Regions from separate parts of the Oribacterium sp. FC2011 genome, predicted to be linked through region 3. Evidence: predicted binding sites of a transcription regulator. Region 3 holds the regulator's gene; each other region holds the start of a gene.
The links. The regulator Rex, encoded in region 3, represses fermentation and respiration genes when NADH is low (regulators of the CRP and FNR family bind a similar motif). The targets are predictions, from matches to a motif close to ATTGTTAANTANTTAACAAT.

Region 1 (4,323 bases), on a different contig from region 3:
CTACATAAAATCGCACTACAAATATCGGCAATTGTTTGACATTTTATAAAAAATTAAAAAAAACCCATCGGGGACGAATCTCGCCGGCGAAATCCGTCCCCGATGGGGTTGACATTTAACTTTATTTGATTATTACTTCACCATGAGCATGCGGAACATCTCAATTACCTGCTCTTTTGTAGCCTCACGAGGATTTCCGGGATAGCATGCATCGTTAAGTGCATCTGTAGCAAGAGTATCGAGGTCCTCTTCCTTGATCTTATCAAGAGTCTTAGGAATTCCTACATCCTCTGAAAGCTTCTTTACAGCTTCGATAGCGGCATCACGATACTGATCCTGAGTCATATCGTCTACACCCTTAACGCCCATAGCTCTTGCAACCTCTCTGAGTCTCTCACCTGTGTACTCACGGTTGAATTCCATGGAGATAGGAAGGAACATAGCGCATGCTACTCCATGAGGTGTGTCATAGTGAGCTGAAAGTGTATGAGCCATAGCGTGATCAATTCCGAGACCAACATTGGAGAAGCCCATACCTGCGATGTACTGACCGAGAGCCATTCCCTCTCTGCCCTCTTTCTTATTCTCAACTGCATCACGAAGATTTGAAGAAATAAGACGGATAGCCTCAAGATGGAACATATCTGTCATTTCCCAAGCTGCTCTTGTGGTATAACCCTCGATGGCATGAGTAAGAGCATCCATACCGGTTGATGCTGTAAGGCCCTTTGGCATTGAAGACATCATCTCAGGATCTACAACAGCAACGATTGGCATATCGTGGGTATCTACACAAACGAACTTACGCTCTTTTTCAACATCAGTGATAACGTAGTTGATGGTAACCTCTGCAGCTGTACCTGCAGTTGTAGGAACAGCGATGATAGGAACGCAAGGATTCTTTGTAGGTGCAACACCCTCAAGAGAACGAACATCTGCAAACTCAGGGTTTGTAATGATGATTCCGATTGCCTTTGAAGTATCCATGGAAGATCCGCCGCCGATAGCAACGATGCAGTCTGCACCTGACTTTTTGAATGCTTCAACACCGTTCTTTACATTCTCGATGGTTGGGTTTGGCTTGATATCTGAATAAATCTCATATGGAATCTTTGCTTCATCAAGAAGAGTTGTAACCTTTCCTGTAACTCCGAACTTGATGAGGTCAGGATCTGATGCAACAAAAGCCTTCTTGAAACCGTTGTTGTTTATCTCATTAACTATCTCCTTGATGGCTCCTGCTCCATGATAAGATGTCTGATTAAGTGAAATTCTGTTTGCCATAATACGCAATCTCCTTTAATTGTGAATATCTATGTGTTAAAAATTTAACACGTTCTTATGGGAGTATTCTACATCTTTAGAATGCGTAATATAAGTTACAGATTTTCACTTTTGTAACATCTTAGAGAATATTTATTTTTGAGAATTGATCTGCCAGCGCTCCCGGCATGGCATCTATCATGAGATCGGCAAGTTCCTCTTCCGTTTCCTGCATGCCCTTCAAAAGCCACTGAACAGTCATATAAATGGAGGCCTGACAATACATCTCCAAAAGCTTCCGGGTATGTTTGTCGGGAGGTGTGCCGGTTTTTTCTCTGATAAGGGAACAGTAAAATTCATAGATCATTATGAAGTCATGTTCCTTCAGATTATTCTGCTCATCTCCTTTGAATCCCGCAGAAAAAAATAATCGCTCTTCCCTGATGTACTGGAACTTCTTTATGAGACCGTCACGAACGGTCTCTCCTTTTCCCATCTCCTTGAAGGATTGCTTTAATATGCGATCAAAGTACCAGTTTATAAGGTCGTATTTATCTATAAAATTCCTGTAGAAGCTCTGCCTCGAAACACCGCACTTCTCAACTATCTGAGTCACGGTAATGTTCTCGGGATCTGCACTTTTCATACATTTCTTCATGGCTTCCGCAAGCCTTAGTTTAATTTCAGCCATAGTTTGTCCTGTTTTCGAATGGATTTCCATCGGGGACGGTTCTCGCCGGAGTGAACCGTCCCCAATGGATACAGAGCTTTAATATTGACCGGCATATTCATTTTCATTTTGTATGTTCATCATCTGAAGCTGTTTTTTCTGAATATACATTAAGAGCTTTTCACGCCCTATCCAGAAAATACAAAAGGCCATACCATATAAACCGATCATCATTGGATTTATCGATAATAATATGTCCACTATCCTATCTAATATTTGGATATGGAACATTCCGACTCTGATCATATTTTTCATTAATCCCAGTAAGAAAAATAAAAAATAAACGATCACCATCAGATTCCAGTAAAACCCTTTTTTATAATAGATATTTGTGATCTTTTTATCTTCCCTTGAAAGCAGGGCGTACTGATCTAACAAAATATACGCGATGGAAAGGGACGTTATGGCCACCCAGCTGTATTCACTGTAAGATCCCGGGAGGGTTCCTCCGCGCTGCATAATTGAAATAAAATTTGCTATCAGTACAAGGGCAGAAAAATATCCTGAGAAGGTTCCTGACGAAATGATCATACAAAGTAATAGCAGTAATTTTATCCATGAAAATCCCGAGCTTATCATCAGGTATATACCTGCGCAAAGTATTACAAAAGTTGTGAAACCTGTATTATTCTTAAATACATTTAAAACGTATTTCCCTAAACACGCTGCAAGAAATATATATTCCCATAAAGAGAGATCGATCATCATATCGGGGGCCAATGTCAGCTTCCAGGCAGCAGCACCAAATAAAAGCATTATACTTCCCATAACAAGGGAACTTCTTTTATGCTCTATTTTAAACCCAAGATTGGCGTCATACATCAGTTTTTCGATATCAATAAGCATATCATCCATTGACTGATATCTGTCATCGGGGTTATACATACATGCTTTTGCTATCACAGAATAAAAATCTCTTGAAATATTGCATTCCGGTTCGGGCACAATATATCCGGGAGTATACTGCATGCCTGAGTTCACATTATATGTATTTGAATCAGGGAATTTAAGATTATTGGACAGAACATACAGCATCATTCCAAAAGAATATATATCTGCCGTATTGTCGTATCTGTCCTCTGATGATCTTACTTCAGGCGCAGCATAACCTTTTGTGAAGGCAATGGTTCCTGCGAATCCGTCTTTGGTTTTTTTGGCAATTCCAAAATCTCCGAGTTTATACTGCTTTTTTGTTTCTGAATAAAAAACGTTTTCAAGCTTAACATCTCTATGCAAAACGTTATTGTTATGGGCCTTTTTTAACGCAAGTCCTATCTCATAAGCCAGTTTCAGAATTTCTTTTTCATCGCCATGTGACAGTGCCTCAGGCAACATCCTGATGTTTCCGCTTTTTGTTCTTGTTATAACAGAAGGTATTTTTTCCATTACAACAATTTGCAGCTTTAAGGTTGTTCTCGAAACAGTTTCCGGTTTTTCCTTTACAGCAGAAACTACATCATCCTTTTCGTCCAGAGTTACCCAGATTTCTGTGTGATCATATATTTTTACAACGTAATTCTGAAAATCACCGATATCCTTTTGTACCTGAACGGATTCTTTGAAGAATTCAGAATCGGAATTATGATTTCTGAATCCCATGATCTTCATTGCATATTTTTTCTTTTCAGATGAACGGGACATAGCTTCATAAACTTCTGAGGATCCACCTCGCCCCAATAGCTTTAATTGCCCCTGTTCCCGGCAAAGAGCATACTTAGGGAAAGGAAGCTGCATCTCATCTAACTGTATAAGGATTTTAGCAATATCTTCACTCGTCCAAATGTTCATCTGTATCAGCTTCCTCTGTATCTAATAATCCGTAATTCCAAAGGCAGAATATCTCTGCGGCGAAAATTCCGATTCCGGTTCTTATAAGGTGGATATGTTTTAGGATATCAGGGATTACAAGTACATTAAAATGTTCCAAAACCAACAGTATTATTCCTGCTATGATCATTAATGCCCAACTTTTTTCCATTATCCAGCCATTTTTAGTTGATTCAAAATAAGTCGCTTTATTATAACTGATCCTGAAAAGGATGTGGCAATTAATAATATAAGTTAAAAAAACCAGGATAAGCCACCCCAGATCCCACCTGCTGAAAATATTTAACCATTCAAATCTTCCCGTTAACATCTGAGCAATCCATAATCCCATTCCGATTGAAAAACCTGCCGTAATAGCCGACATCCCCAGCAGGACGGCGAAAATAGCAGCAATCTGAGGAACATCGATGCCCAGACAATGCATAGAAAACACCGCTATACCTATAGTGATAAATCCAAACTCTGCATTAAACTCTTTAAGACGCTGCAATATTGATTCAACA
Region 2 (4,323 bases), on a different contig from region 3:
TTACAGCCGGAACCGCAGAGTTCTTCAGTCTCGATCAGGAGCCTGTAACAAAGGAACTGGTTGAGATCAAGATGGATGCTCAGGCAGCAGAGAAGGGCGGCTTTGAGCACTTCATGATGAAGGAAATACATGAACAGCCGAAGGCAGTCCGTGACACCATCAACTCTGTTGTAAAAGACGGCAGGATCGATCTCAGCGGCGTTGGTCTCAGTGAAGCTGAGATCAAAAACATTTCCCAGATTTACATCGTTGCCTGCGGCTCAGCATATCATGTCGGAGTAGTATGCCAGTACGTTCTGGAAGGACTTGCACGTATACCTGTCCGCGTAGAGCTTGCTTCCGAGTTCCGTTACCGTAATCCTATCCTTGATCCTAACGGTCTCGTTATCATCATCAGCCAGTCGGGAGAAACTGCTGACTCACTTGCGGCTCTCCGTGAAGCAAAGGAGAGAGGCGTTAAGACTCTGGGAATCGTTAATGTTATCGGTTCTTCCATTGCCCGTGAAGCCGACAATGTGTTCTATACCTTAGCAGGTCCTGAAATCGCGGTTGCCACCACAAAGGCATATTCAACACAGCTCATTGCAGGTTACACTCTTGCGGTTGAATTTGCAAAGGTACGTGGGGAGATCGACGCAGAACGTTATTCAGCACTTATCTCCGAGATTGAAGCATTACCGCAGAAGATAGAAGATATCCTCAAGGACAAAGAGCGTATCCAGTGGTTTGCAGCCAAGCAGGCCAATGCTCAGGACGTTTTCTTCATCGGAAGAGGAATCGACTATGCCATCGGCCTCGAGGGTTCACTGAAGCTTAAGGAGATAAGCTATATCCACTCCGAAGCCTATGCTGCGGGAGAACTTAAGCACGGAACCATTTCTCTTATTGAAAAAGGCATCCTGGTTGTAGGTATACTGTCACAGCCCGAGCTTTTCGAGAAGACCGTTTCCAACATGGTAGAAGTTAAAGCCAGAGGCGGATACCTTATGGGACTTACCACCTACGGAAACTACAATATAGAAGATACAGCTGACTTCACGGTTTATGTTCCCACCACAGATCCTTACTTTGCAACCTCCCTTGCTGTAATTCCGTTACAGCTCCTTGCATACTATGTAAGTGTTGCCAAGGGTCTCGATGTTGATAAACCAAGAAATCTTGCAAAATCAGTAACTGTTGAATAATAGCAGGAGAGGGGGCAGCCCCCATCACAAAACTCTCAGCATATATTCAGAATATTGTAAGGGGGCTGACCCCTTTACTTGCAACAATTAAAATATTTAGCAGAATATAATCCACCGGGGACGGTTCCCGTAGAGAACCGTCCCCGGTGGTCCTATGTATAACGGATTCCTAAGAGACTCTAAGAGCTCCGGGGGATCCGATTTTTGTATATAAAACCTCCTCCAATGGTATTAAAAAAAACCCGTGGCTCCTCGCTGCCTGTTTCGGGATAAGTAACCATGCGTTTTTTGTATACACCATGCAATCTTTGTATACAATACTTCTTCATGTTTGTGGCTTTTGTTGAATGTGACAAATTTTTAACAACATTTTTGTGGAAAATATGCACTAAATGTCATACACAAATAGGTTTTTTATTGTTATGATTCTTTAATTTTGTTATATTATTTAAAGTCTATGAAATTATTTTTGGAGGTATACGAATATGGGTGTTTCCACTTTTAAAGGTGGCGTCCACCCCTATGACGGCAAGGATCTCGCAAAGGATCAGGCTATAGTAGATCTTAAGCCTAAGCCACAGGGGGTTATGGTTTATCCGGTATCTCAGCACATAGGTGCTCCCGCAAAACCGATAGTTGAAAAGGGAGATCATGTCCTTGTAGGACAGAAGATTGCTGAGGCAGGCGGATTCGTTTCCAGCCCGGTTATCTGTTCAGTTTCAGGTACCGTAAAGGCTATAGAGAAGCGACTTACAGCCGGCGGAGCCGTAGTAGACGCTATCGTCGTTGACAACGACCAGAATTATGAAGCTATTGAAGGATTCGGTCAGGCAAGAGACTATACCAAGCTCAGCCGTGACGAGATCGTCAATATCGTTAAGGAGGCTGGTATCGTTGGTCTTGGAGGTGCCGGATTCCCGACATCAGTTAAACTCATGCCCAAAAACATTGACAAGATCGATTATTTCCTTGTTAATGCCGCAGAGTGTGAGCCATATCTTACATCTGATTACAGAGACATGATGGAGACTCCTGAAAAGATCATCGGTGGTCTCAAGGTCATTCTCTCTATATTCCCTAATGCAAAAGGTGTTATCTGTGTAGAAGACAACAAACCTGATGCCATCAAGATTCTTACGGAAAAGGCACAGGGCGAGTCAAACATAGAGGTTGCAGCTCTTCAGACAAAGTACCCTCAGGGTGGTGAGCGTCAGCTTATTTTTGCTGTTACCGGCAGAAAGATCAACGCTTCAATGCTTCCTGCAGATGCGGGCTGCGTAGTTGACAATGCAGACACCGTGGTTGCTATCTATGAGGCTGTATGCGAGTCAAAGCCTCTGGTAAGAAAGATTGTAACAGTTACCGGTGACGCTGTAGCAAAGCCCGGCAACTTCAGGGTACCTCTCGGTATGAACTACCAGGAGATCATCGATCAGGCAGGCGGTTTCAAGGCCGATCCCGAAAAGATCATCTGCGGTGGTCCTATGATGGGTATCCCTCTTTTTAAGCTTGATGTACCTGTAGCAAAGAATTCATCTTCAATTCTTGCACTGCTTCACGATCCTGTTGCAGCAGAGCCTACAACAGCATGTATCAACTGTGGACGCTGCGTTGAAGCATGTCCCGAGAATCTTGTTCCCACAATGCTTATGAAAGCAGGTCTCAACAAGGATACATCAAAGTTCGCAGAGCTTTACGGTATGGAGTGTATCGAGTGCGGCTGCTGTTCATACGTTTGCCCTGCCAAGAGACCTCTTACCCAGGCTTTCAAACAGATGAAGCGCCTTGTCAATGCAGAGAAGAGAGCTGCTGCCGCAAAGGCAAAGGCTGAAGCCGAAGCAAAGGCAAAAGAAGAAACAAAATCTACTGAGGAGGTGAAGAAATGAATAAGATGTTAAATCTTTCCTCAAATCCTCACATTCGTGATGAAGTTACCACTTCCGAGATCATGCGTGATGTTGTTATCGCCATGATTCCTACAACTATCTACGGTATCATACAGTGGGGCTTCAATGCTGCCCTGGTTGTTATCCTGACAGTGGCATTTGCAGTACTTTCAGAGTATGCCTATGAGAAATTCATGAAGATGACGATCACCATAGGTGACTGGTCAGCTGCGGTAACAGGTCTTATCCTTGCACTTAACTGCCCGCCGGATATCCCTGTATGGATTCCCTGCGTAGGTGCTGTTTTCGCCATCATCGTTATCAAGATGCTTTACGGCGGACTCGGAAAGAACTGGATGAACCCGGCTCTTGGTGCAAGATGCTTCCTTCTTATCTCTTTCGCAGGAAAGATGACCGGTTGGACAGTAGTAGGACCGGACGCCATGTCAGGTGCAACACCTCTTGCTTTCATGAAAGCCGGCGGAGATATGGCCAAGGTTGACCTCATGAACCTTTTCCTCGGACGTATCCCGGGAACCATCGGTGAAGTTTCAAAGCTCTGCCTCCTTTTCGGTGCAGCTTACCTCATCATTAAGAAGGTAATATCTCCGAAGATCCCTTGCATCTACATTGCAACAGTAGCTGTATTCACACTGCTTTTCGGCGGTCACGGATTTGATATCAACTATCTCCTGTGCGAGATCCTTGGCGGTGGACTTATCTTCGGTGCCTTCTTCATGGCAACTGATTATGTTACATCACCTATCACTCCAAAGGGACAGATTGTTTACGCAGTCATCCTTGGTGTCATGACAGGACTTTTCCGTCTGTTCGGTGGTTCAGCAGAGGGCGTTTCCTATGCGATCATCCTTACAAACATTATCGTTCCTGTTATAAACCTTAAGACTATTCCAAAGGCATTCGGAAGGGAGGATGAGAAGTAATGAAGAAAGAATCTTTTGTAAAAGACGCCCTCATCCTTACAGCCATCACTCTTGTATCCGGATTACTTCTCGGAGCAGTTTACGGCATGACCAAGGATCAGATTGATTCCATCAAGAATGCTTCCACCATCGCTTCATATCAGGCGGTTATGGCAGCAGAATCCTATGATGATGAGACATACGCAGAAACCCTGGAAACAGCAAAGGCTGAAGGAACAGTATCCGCAGACAACGGCGGAGCAGAGCTCCTTTCAGTAGTTGCCGCAAAGGATGCTTCCGGCGCAGAGATCGGATACATCGTCAAGGCCC
Region 3 (4,323 bases):
TTAAACATGGCTTCATGTTGTGCATCACATATCAAGGTTTGTGAACCTTTCATGACTGTTATCAGACCAAACTCTCCGGAAACAGTCTCTGCATAGTATTCCGGGTTTTTAACCACTTCCGATATTTCACACTCTGCCAACCGGCTCATCTCCATGGGATGCGGGGTGATAACCACCGGGATTTCTTCCGCCACGGACTTCAATTTATCTTTGAGATGAGGCATTGAACTTATGATGTTGAGGCCATCTGCATCTATTATAAGAAGCGGATGCTTTTCTTCTGCCTTGTCACCCCATTTATCAGACACAGCGTTTAATATCTCTTCCACCATATCTTTGCTGAGATCGGTCGTTCCCATACCGGGTCCCAGCACCATAACATCCGCCCAGACTGCATTCCTCTCAGATATTTCCTGAAGATCCGTTTCCTCATCATAGCCTTCGAAAATGGCTTCCGGCAGCAGTGTCTGAAGGATCAGACGATTATCCTTATGTGTGAGAAACTTGACAAGTCCGGCTCCGGTCCGGTAAGCAGCCAAAGCCGAAAGATAGGCTGCTCCGCTCATCCCTTTGCTTCCTGCAACTATAAGAACTTTCCCATAGGTGCCTTTGTGACTGTCCTCAAGTCTTTTCGGAATATAGGCATAAAACTTTGAAGCATCTGTCACTATCTGCATGGTCTCTCCTTTTTGACCCATACCACGTACTTAAATCCAGCAGATTCGTACTTTGGCAGTCAATGATTCTGACCCAAAAGGGTCATGACTTCAACAAAATTGTTTAGTGTAAATGAAAGATATGAATATACTATACAGGATGTCTCACCCTTCCATTACTGCAAATGCCGACACCAGATCTTTTGTGTCGGTTATAGATAAATGTATGGTTTTTCCGCCAAGCTCTTCGAATTTCTTTTGTGCATTACCGTGTAGAACAGCATAGGGTTTTCCTTTTTCATCCCTTAGGATTTCAATCTCAGAAGGCCTGATTCCCGCAGTAAACCCTGTACCGAAGCACTTGACTATACATTCCTTACATGCAAAATCGCCGGCAAGCATCGAATCTTTGTCAGATGCCTGCCGACGCTCGTCTTCGGAAAAAATACGTTCTACAGTTTTGTTTCTTCTTGTATTTTTTATACGACTGATCTCGATAAGATCAGTTCCGATTCCTATGATCATAACTGAATCCTATCAATCGTTTAATCTTCAAGAGCCTCGCCCATACGATAGCTGAGTCTCATAAGTGACTCTGAAAGATGAACATTCTCAATAACAATATTATCAGGAACATCAAGGTCTACATGGGCAAAATTCCATATTCCCACAATTCCTGCATCTATAAGCTGCTCAACTACTTTTATCGCCGGGCCCTTAGGGATACAAACTGCAGCCATTTTTATATCATTCTCTCTGATGACACTTTCAAGCTTGTCCATGGACTGGATCTGAATCTCTCCTACCATATTGCCGATAATGCTTGGATCCTTATCGAAAATGGCCTTAACGATAAATCCTCTCTTACGGAAATTTGTATAGTTGGCAAGAGCCTGTCCGAGATGTCCGGCACCGACAATGATCATTTCATGTTCATTGTCAATGTTTAAAATCTTGGCTATCTCATCATGGAGATTCTTGATGTTATATCCATAACCCTGCTGTCCGAAACCTCCAAAGTTGTTCAGATCCTGTCTGATCTGAGAAGCAGTGAGCTTCATACGCTTACTGAGCTCACTTGAAGAAATACGCTCAATGCCCTGATCCATAAGATCCTCAAGATAACGATAATACCTCGGAAGTCTCTGGATGACTGCCTGTGAAATATCTTTTTTAGCCATAATAACCCTCAATAATTACTTAAAGATTTTTATTGTCAATGTGGTCTTTCGAACAAGTAATAATCACCTATTTCCCTTTAGACCCTTTGAAAAATATTATACATTTTTGTTAATATTATGTCAAAAAGAAGTTGTAGAATTCTTAACAAGCCATAGAAACCATACGAATTCTTTTGATCCGCACAAAGCCTTATGACTCTCACAATTATAATCCCGGGCAGATATAAAAAGACTGATCGGACATCATATCCGATCAGTCTCGTATTATCATACTATAAATATATCCACCAGGAAGCTTTCTCTGTTTTAGATCTTCGGTGTTCTCTTAAGTATTGCGTGTCTTTCAGGACCGTTGGAAACCATGGTGATCGGTGTTTCAATCTGCTTCTCGATGAAATCGATATAGTCCTTGCACTCCTTAGGAAGATCCTCATAATCAGTGATACCGCGGATATCACAGTTCCATCCCGGAAGCGTTTCATAAACAGGCTTTGCCTTATGAAGGAGCGGTGTTACAGGGAAATCTGTAGTCACCTTTCCGTCTATCTCATAACCTGTACAAACCTTAAGCTCCTTAAGATAGCCAAGTACATCAAGTACAGTAAGGACAGCCTCGGTTGCGCTCTGGAGCTGACAGCCGTACTTTGAAGCAACTGCATCATACCAGCCTACTCTTCTTGGACGGCCTGTAGTTGCACCGTACTCGCCCTTGTCTCCGCCTCTCTTACGAAGCTCCTCTGCCTCATCTCCGAAAAGCTCGGAAACGAAGTCACCTGCACCTACCGCTGAAGAATAAGCCTTTGTAACAGCAATTATATCTTTAATCTCATATGGAGGAATACCTGCACCAACTGCACCGTAAGCTGCAAGTGTTGAGCTTGAAGTAACCATCGGATAGATACCGTGATCCGGATCCTTCATGGTTCCAAGTTGACCCTCCAGAAGAACAGTCTTACCTGCCTTAAGAGCCTCTCTCAGGAACTTTGAAGTATCTGTTACATAAGGTGCGATGAGGTCTCTCTGCTTGTGCATCTCTGCAAGAAGATCCTCATATACAAGCTCAGGTGCATGATAAAGCTCACGGAGTGTAGCATTCTTCATCTCAACAACCTTATGAAGTCTGTCAGTGAGAACCTCTTCATCGAAAAGCTCATTTACCTGAAGACCGATCTTTGCAAACTTGTCAGAGAAGAAAGGAGCGATGCCGGACTTTGTGGAACCGTAGCTCTTTCCTGCAAGTCTTGCCTCTTCAAGGCTGTCAAAAAGTACATGATAGGGCATCATAACCTGTGCGCGATCAGAAACAAGTATCTTAGGTGTGGGAACTCCTGCGTCAACTATTGACTTAAGCTCGGAAACGAACTTTGTAATGTCTAATGCCACGCCATTACCAAGTACTGAAGTTGTGTGATCATAGAACACACCGCTTGGAAGAAGGTGAAGAGAAAAACGGCCATAGTTGTTAATGATGGTATGACCTGCATTTGCACCGCCCTGAAAACGTACAACGATGTCAGAAGACTCTGCAAGCATGTCAGTAATCTTGCCTTTTCCTTCGTCTCCCCAGTTTGCACCTACGATTGCTCGAACCATAAAAATCCTCCTAAAGGGATAGTATCCATATGGACACTACTGATGCTTCTCACCTTTTTGACACATACCGATCTCTTGCACGAATTCTTCTTAATTTCTTACTTACTAAGCAGCAAAAGTAAAAGACTCGCATCCGAAGACCGGGCGGTTGAACCGCTGTGAGAGATTCGTGACCGAAGCATCAAAAATATTATTTTTTAGTCAGACCCGTGAACCAGATGAAAATATATATAACCGTTGGTATCACGATCAGACAAAACAGAACCGCCAGGATATACTCTTTTTTCGCACCCGTAAAGGCAAAAAACAAAAGCATCACAAGCAATATGACTATTAAAACTAGTGCCAAAACGGCAAGTATCCGTTTTAATGACATAACTGCACCTCCCGGCTCTGTGCTTTCAGCACAGACAAAAAAATTATATAAATAAACCTCATATATTTCAAGGTTAATGTTATATGCAATTGTTATGTCTCTTGTTCATAAAAGGTGCCCTGCAATATTGCAGAACACCTATCTGATTAGAAATCTAATATCTATGCTGTTTCTATAACGCATGAATGATGTTTGTAATTTTGACTATGATTTGAAGTGTCTTTATCATAATTTATCCCCACAAGTAAAATATTACCTTTGTAATGCGTTAATCTGTCAGGATAATTCTGTCGCTTAATCTGATCCAAGGCTGTTTCTATATCCTTATTGTACTTTAGTTCTATGACCATTGCTGGTTTATCCGGATATTTAGGTGAAGGGATAAAAACAATATCCGCAAACCCCTTTCCGGAATCCATCTCAAGAATTGTTGTGTAATACTTCTGTGCAGCATAGTATGCATATTGAATTGCATAGCTCAAGGCTGCTTCTTCATTATAAGTCTTATTGCCGGCCA
Region 4 (4,323 bases), 160 kb from region 3:
CATTTTTTGTGATTATACCGTAAGCAAAAGACATATTAAATTTGCCGTATTTTTCATCGGTATCCTTGCGCTTTTGAAGTTCTTCCAAAATGGATTTGCATTTTGTTAAGTCTTGTCCAAGAAATACAAACTCATCACCGCCGGTTCGGTATAATCGTCCATAAGGTTCCAGTGCATCAGCTATGGTGCAGGCATTGGCCCTGAGATACTGGTCTCCGCTGTCGTGACCGAAACTGTCGTTTACAACCTTCAGATTATTGAGGTCTATGCTTGCGACCACCATATCTTCCTTGCCTGAGTTTTCAAGGGCAAAGTTTTTATAGGCTGTACGGTTTGGCAAACCTGTAACCGGATCACGTTTCAGGTCGAGGTTCAGGAACATGTAGTAAGTAAAGTTAAGACCTATAGCCATCAATATAGGTATGATCTCGCCCTGATAGGAAAAATCATAAAATATCACACCGGTAATGATCAAAGCCAGAAGCTGCTGCGCAGTGAGACGTTCGGTTCTTGTTGTACGGTATTTACCTACGATTATGGAAAGGATTGTTGGTGAATAGATGATCAGGCACAGAATAGGGCGTAACCACCAGAGAGGTCCTTCTATATATTCACCTTCAGGGGTTACGCTGAAATATACCGGATATATTAAATTCAGGAACATTTCCACAGCATAGATAACAGCCAGTAAGCCAACGAGCCTGCCCTTGGTGGAATTGAAAAACCTGACCTTAGTGCACTTTATAAAAAGGAATGGCATGATCATCACGCCCAAATAGATCAAAGTATAACACCATTCAAGAAACTGTTTATGTCCCTGACCATAAACACAATGTACAACGTTGGTTATGATCGATAAGATAATGATCTCAATTGAGCATAAGATGATTCCGCTTTTTATGGTTTTTTGTATTGTATGATCAGACTTCAGCTGGATCAGTAAAAACACAATGGTCAGGATGGCAATCCAACAATTGAAGTTTAAATAACTGACGGCATATTCTATTGTTTCTCTTAAATTTGCCATGCTTTACACTCCAAAAGGAAAAATTTTTTCATAAACAAACATGTCATTATCGGCTTTCCTGAATATGAGCCATTTAAAATACAATGATACCAATATTGCAGAGATTATCTTTTGGAGAGAATCAAACCCCATGCAATAGAGCGTGGAAAATTATTGGATTTTCATAGTTTAATTGACTTTTCAAAGTTGTCGAGAGCCAGGCGTTAAGATCTGGCTCTTTTATTTTTGCCTCAAAATATATGTCAGCATTTCCACGAATGCTATCATGACTGTCTGCTGGTCAACGGCCATGTAATTGTTGGAGATGTTCGGTAAGAGAAGTATATTTGAAATAGGGGTATGTTTGGTTCTTTCTATATTACAGGTTACAAGCCAGAGCTTATCTGTTATGGAAGAGATTTCCTCAATTATGCGCTGGTAGCTTTTCATATCGTGATAGACGCTGAAAATGATAACTGTTGTGTCTGAATCTACCAGCTTTTCGGAATGCTCATAGCTCAGAAGATCTGAGGCAACAAGGCAGGGGATGCCAAGGTCTGTGAGATTCATCCGGAATTTATCGCAAACTATCTTATTTCTGTATCGTCCAAAACACATAACTTTATCAGATGAAAGTATGTCAGTTGAAAGCTTGTTTAGTCCATCACCACATGCCTCCGGTATAGACATTATGGCATCGGAAAAGGAGCTTGCGATTTTTTGAAGAGGATTGTCGGAAGCTGACTGTGCACTTTCGGAACGGAGCCAGGCATCCATTTCATATTTGAAATCCTTATAGCCGTTAAAACCCAGTCGTTTGCAAAATCTCAGCATGGCTGAAGTAGAGACGTCGGCAAAACCCGCTATCTGTGTGATGGTGAAGGTGTGTATGAGGTCAGGATTTTTAATGATCATCTGATAGAGTTTCTGTTCATTCGAGGTGTAGGAATCCTTAAATTGATGCATTTTTTCTATGATATTCATTAATCTGCTCCTGCATTTATAAAAAAAACATAACGTTGTCAATAATATATCAAAAACCCGTTGCATTATCTATAGCCGGATGATAATATTGCCACAGAAAACCGTATCTAATTGACAAAATTGTCAAAATGAACTGAGAGGTAAAAAATTATGAAAAAACTAGAACTGGGTAGGAAGATTACTTCAGTGGTTATGGCAGGTGCCATGACAGCAACAGCACTTGCAGGTTGTGCGGGAAACACACCTACTGCAACAACTGCAGCACCGGCAGAAACAACTGCAGCTGCAACAGAAGCAGCAACAGAAGCTCCGGCAGCAGAGGGAGGAGCGGTTTCAGGAACATTTACAGGATCAGCACCTGGAATCCACGGTGACAGCAACCCTGTAACAGTAACATTGACACTTGAAGACGGAAAGATCGCTGACGTTAAGATCGAAGGTCCGGGAGAGACAGACGGTATCGGATCAAAGCCTATCGCAGATTTCCCTGAGAAGATGATCGCAGGAAACACAATTCAGGTTGATGCTGTTTCCGGTGCAACCATCACATCAGATGCTATCGTTAAGGCAGCTACAGCAGCTCTTGCAGAGGCAGGACTTAAGCCTGAAGACCTTGATTCAATAGAAATCGATGCAGCAGTTGAGCCTCAAGAGGATATGACCATCGAAACAGATATAGTTGTAGTTGGTATGGGTGGCGCAGGTATGACAGCAGCCATCACAGCAGCTGACGCAGGTAAGAAGGTAGTTATCCTTGAGTCACAGGTAATGGGCGGTGGAAACACTGTTCGTTCAACAGGTGGCCTCAATGCTGCAGGCACAGAATACCAGAGCAAGAATGAGTTTACAGAGGGTGACGGTGTTGAGAAGACTCTCAAGACAGCTGCTACGGATTGGGCTGATAACAAGACTATCACAGAGCTTGCTGCAACAGTTCAGCAGCAGTGGGATGCTTACCAGGCTTCACCTGAAGGATATTTCGATTCTCCTGAGCTTATGGCTCTCGATACAATCATCGGCGGACACGGAATCAACGATCCTGAGCTTGTTGATACACTTACAAAGAATTCAGCAGGTGCTATCACATGGCTTAAGGAGCACAACGCAGAGCTTTCATCTGTTGGTGCTGCCGGCGGTGCTTCAGTTAAGCGTATCCACAGACCTGTAGATGCAGAAGGCAAGACACTTTCAGTCGGAGCATTCATCGTACCTGCTCTTACAAAGAACGTTGAGGAGAGAGACGGTATCGAGGTTTACTACAATACAACAGCTAACAAGATCATCATGGAAGACGGCAAGGCAGTTGGTGTCGTTGCAGAAGGTGAGACCGGAAATGAGATCACTGTAAATGCCAAGGCTGTAGTTCTTGCAACCGGTGGTTTCGGTGCAAACCAGGAGATGGTTGAAGAGCTTAAACCTGATCTCAAGGGCTTCTGCTCAACCAATGCTGACGGTGCTCTTGGCCAGGGTATCAAGATGGCACAGGCTGAAGATGTTAATGCTGACGTAGTTGATCTTGATCAGATCCAGATCCATCCTACAGTTCATATTGATGAGGGCGGCAATGCACACCTTATCACAGAGGGTGTTCGTGGTGACGGTGCTATCCTTGTAAACAACGAAGGAAAACGTTTCTACGATGAAGTTGCAACAAGAGATAAGGTTTCTGCAGCTGAGATCGAGCAGACAAACGGTACAGCATGGCTTATCCTTGATCAGAAGATGATCGATGGTTCTAAGGTATATAAGGGCTACCTTGATTCCGGTTACGGCTATACAGGTGAGACTTATGAGGAGCTTGCAGAGGCTATCGGTATCCCTGCAGATGCATTCAAGGAGACAATGGAAGGCTGGGCTAAGATCTGGGCTGACAAGAAGGATGAAGAGTTCGGACGTACATCATTCTCTAATGAGAACGACCTTGCAACAGCACCTTACTATGCAATCCTTGTAACTCCCGGTATCCATCACACAATGGGTGGTCTTAAGATCAATACTAATTCAGAAGTTATCAACAAGTCAGGCGAAGTTATCCCTGGTCTTTTCGCAGCCGGTGAGGTTACCGGAGGCGTTCACGGCGGAAACCGTCTTGGCGGAACTGCTGTAACTGATATCATCGTATTTGGTCAGATCGCAGGAAATAGCGCTGTAGATTACGTTGGATAAAACTATAATAATATAAAGTGGTTTGACACTTTTGAAGGCGGTCGGGTTATCCCGGCCGCCTTTTTATATCCCATCGGGAATTCCACCGGGGACGGTTCTCGCTGGCGAGAACCGTCCCCGGTGGAGCGGATGTGAATATGCTGCTGGAAAATTGTTTTCCAAATGTA

Region 1: a site for Rex is predicted at 1,317-1,336, ahead of fucO (lactaldehyde reductase). Genes of this name have one in related genera too.
Region 2: a site for Rex is predicted at 1,533-1,552, ahead of rsxC (electron transport complex subunit RsxC). Genes of this name have one in related genera too.
Region 4: a site for Rex is predicted at 2,025-2,044, ahead of T357_RS0100825 (flavocytochrome c). Genes of this name have one in related genera too.

What each region holds. Positions count from the first base shown of each region.
Region 1 is NZ_JNJM01000008.1:156,295-160,617, forward strand. It holds gene fucO (lactaldehyde reductase) at 133-1,284, opposite strand; gene T357_RS0108355 (TetR/AcrR family transcriptional regulator) at 1,406-1,954, opposite strand; gene T357_RS0108360 (protein kinase domain-containing protein) at 2,033-3,781, opposite strand; gene T357_RS0108365 (protein kinase domain-containing protein) at 3,762-4,323, opposite strand, start outside.
Region 2 is NZ_JNJM01000017.1:21,854-26,176, forward strand. It holds gene glmS (glutamine--fructose-6-phosphate transaminase (isomerizing)) at 1-1,184, shown strand, start outside; gene rsxC (electron transport complex subunit RsxC) at 1,670-3,070, shown strand; gene T357_RS0113575 (RnfABCDGE type electron transport complex subunit D) at 3,067-4,014, shown strand; gene T357_RS0113580 (RnfABCDGE type electron transport complex subunit G) at 4,014-4,323, shown strand, end outside.
Region 3 is NZ_JNJM01000001.1:28,728-33,050, forward strand. It holds gene T357_RS0100125 (NAD(P)H-hydrate dehydratase) at 1-677, opposite strand, end outside; gene acpS (holo-ACP synthase) at 822-1,181, opposite strand; gene T357_RS0100135 (redox-sensing transcriptional repressor Rex) at 1,202-1,837, opposite strand; gene T357_RS0100140 (adenylosuccinate synthase) at 2,144-3,430, opposite strand; gene T357_RS0100150 (AAA family ATPase) at 3,968-4,323, opposite strand, start outside.
Region 4 is NZ_JNJM01000001.1:191,575-195,897, reverse strand. It holds gene T357_RS0100835 (GGDEF domain-containing protein) at 1-1,027, opposite strand, end outside; gene T357_RS0100830 (MurR/RpiR family transcriptional regulator) at 1,247-1,990, opposite strand; gene T357_RS0100825 (flavocytochrome c) at 2,141-4,156, shown strand.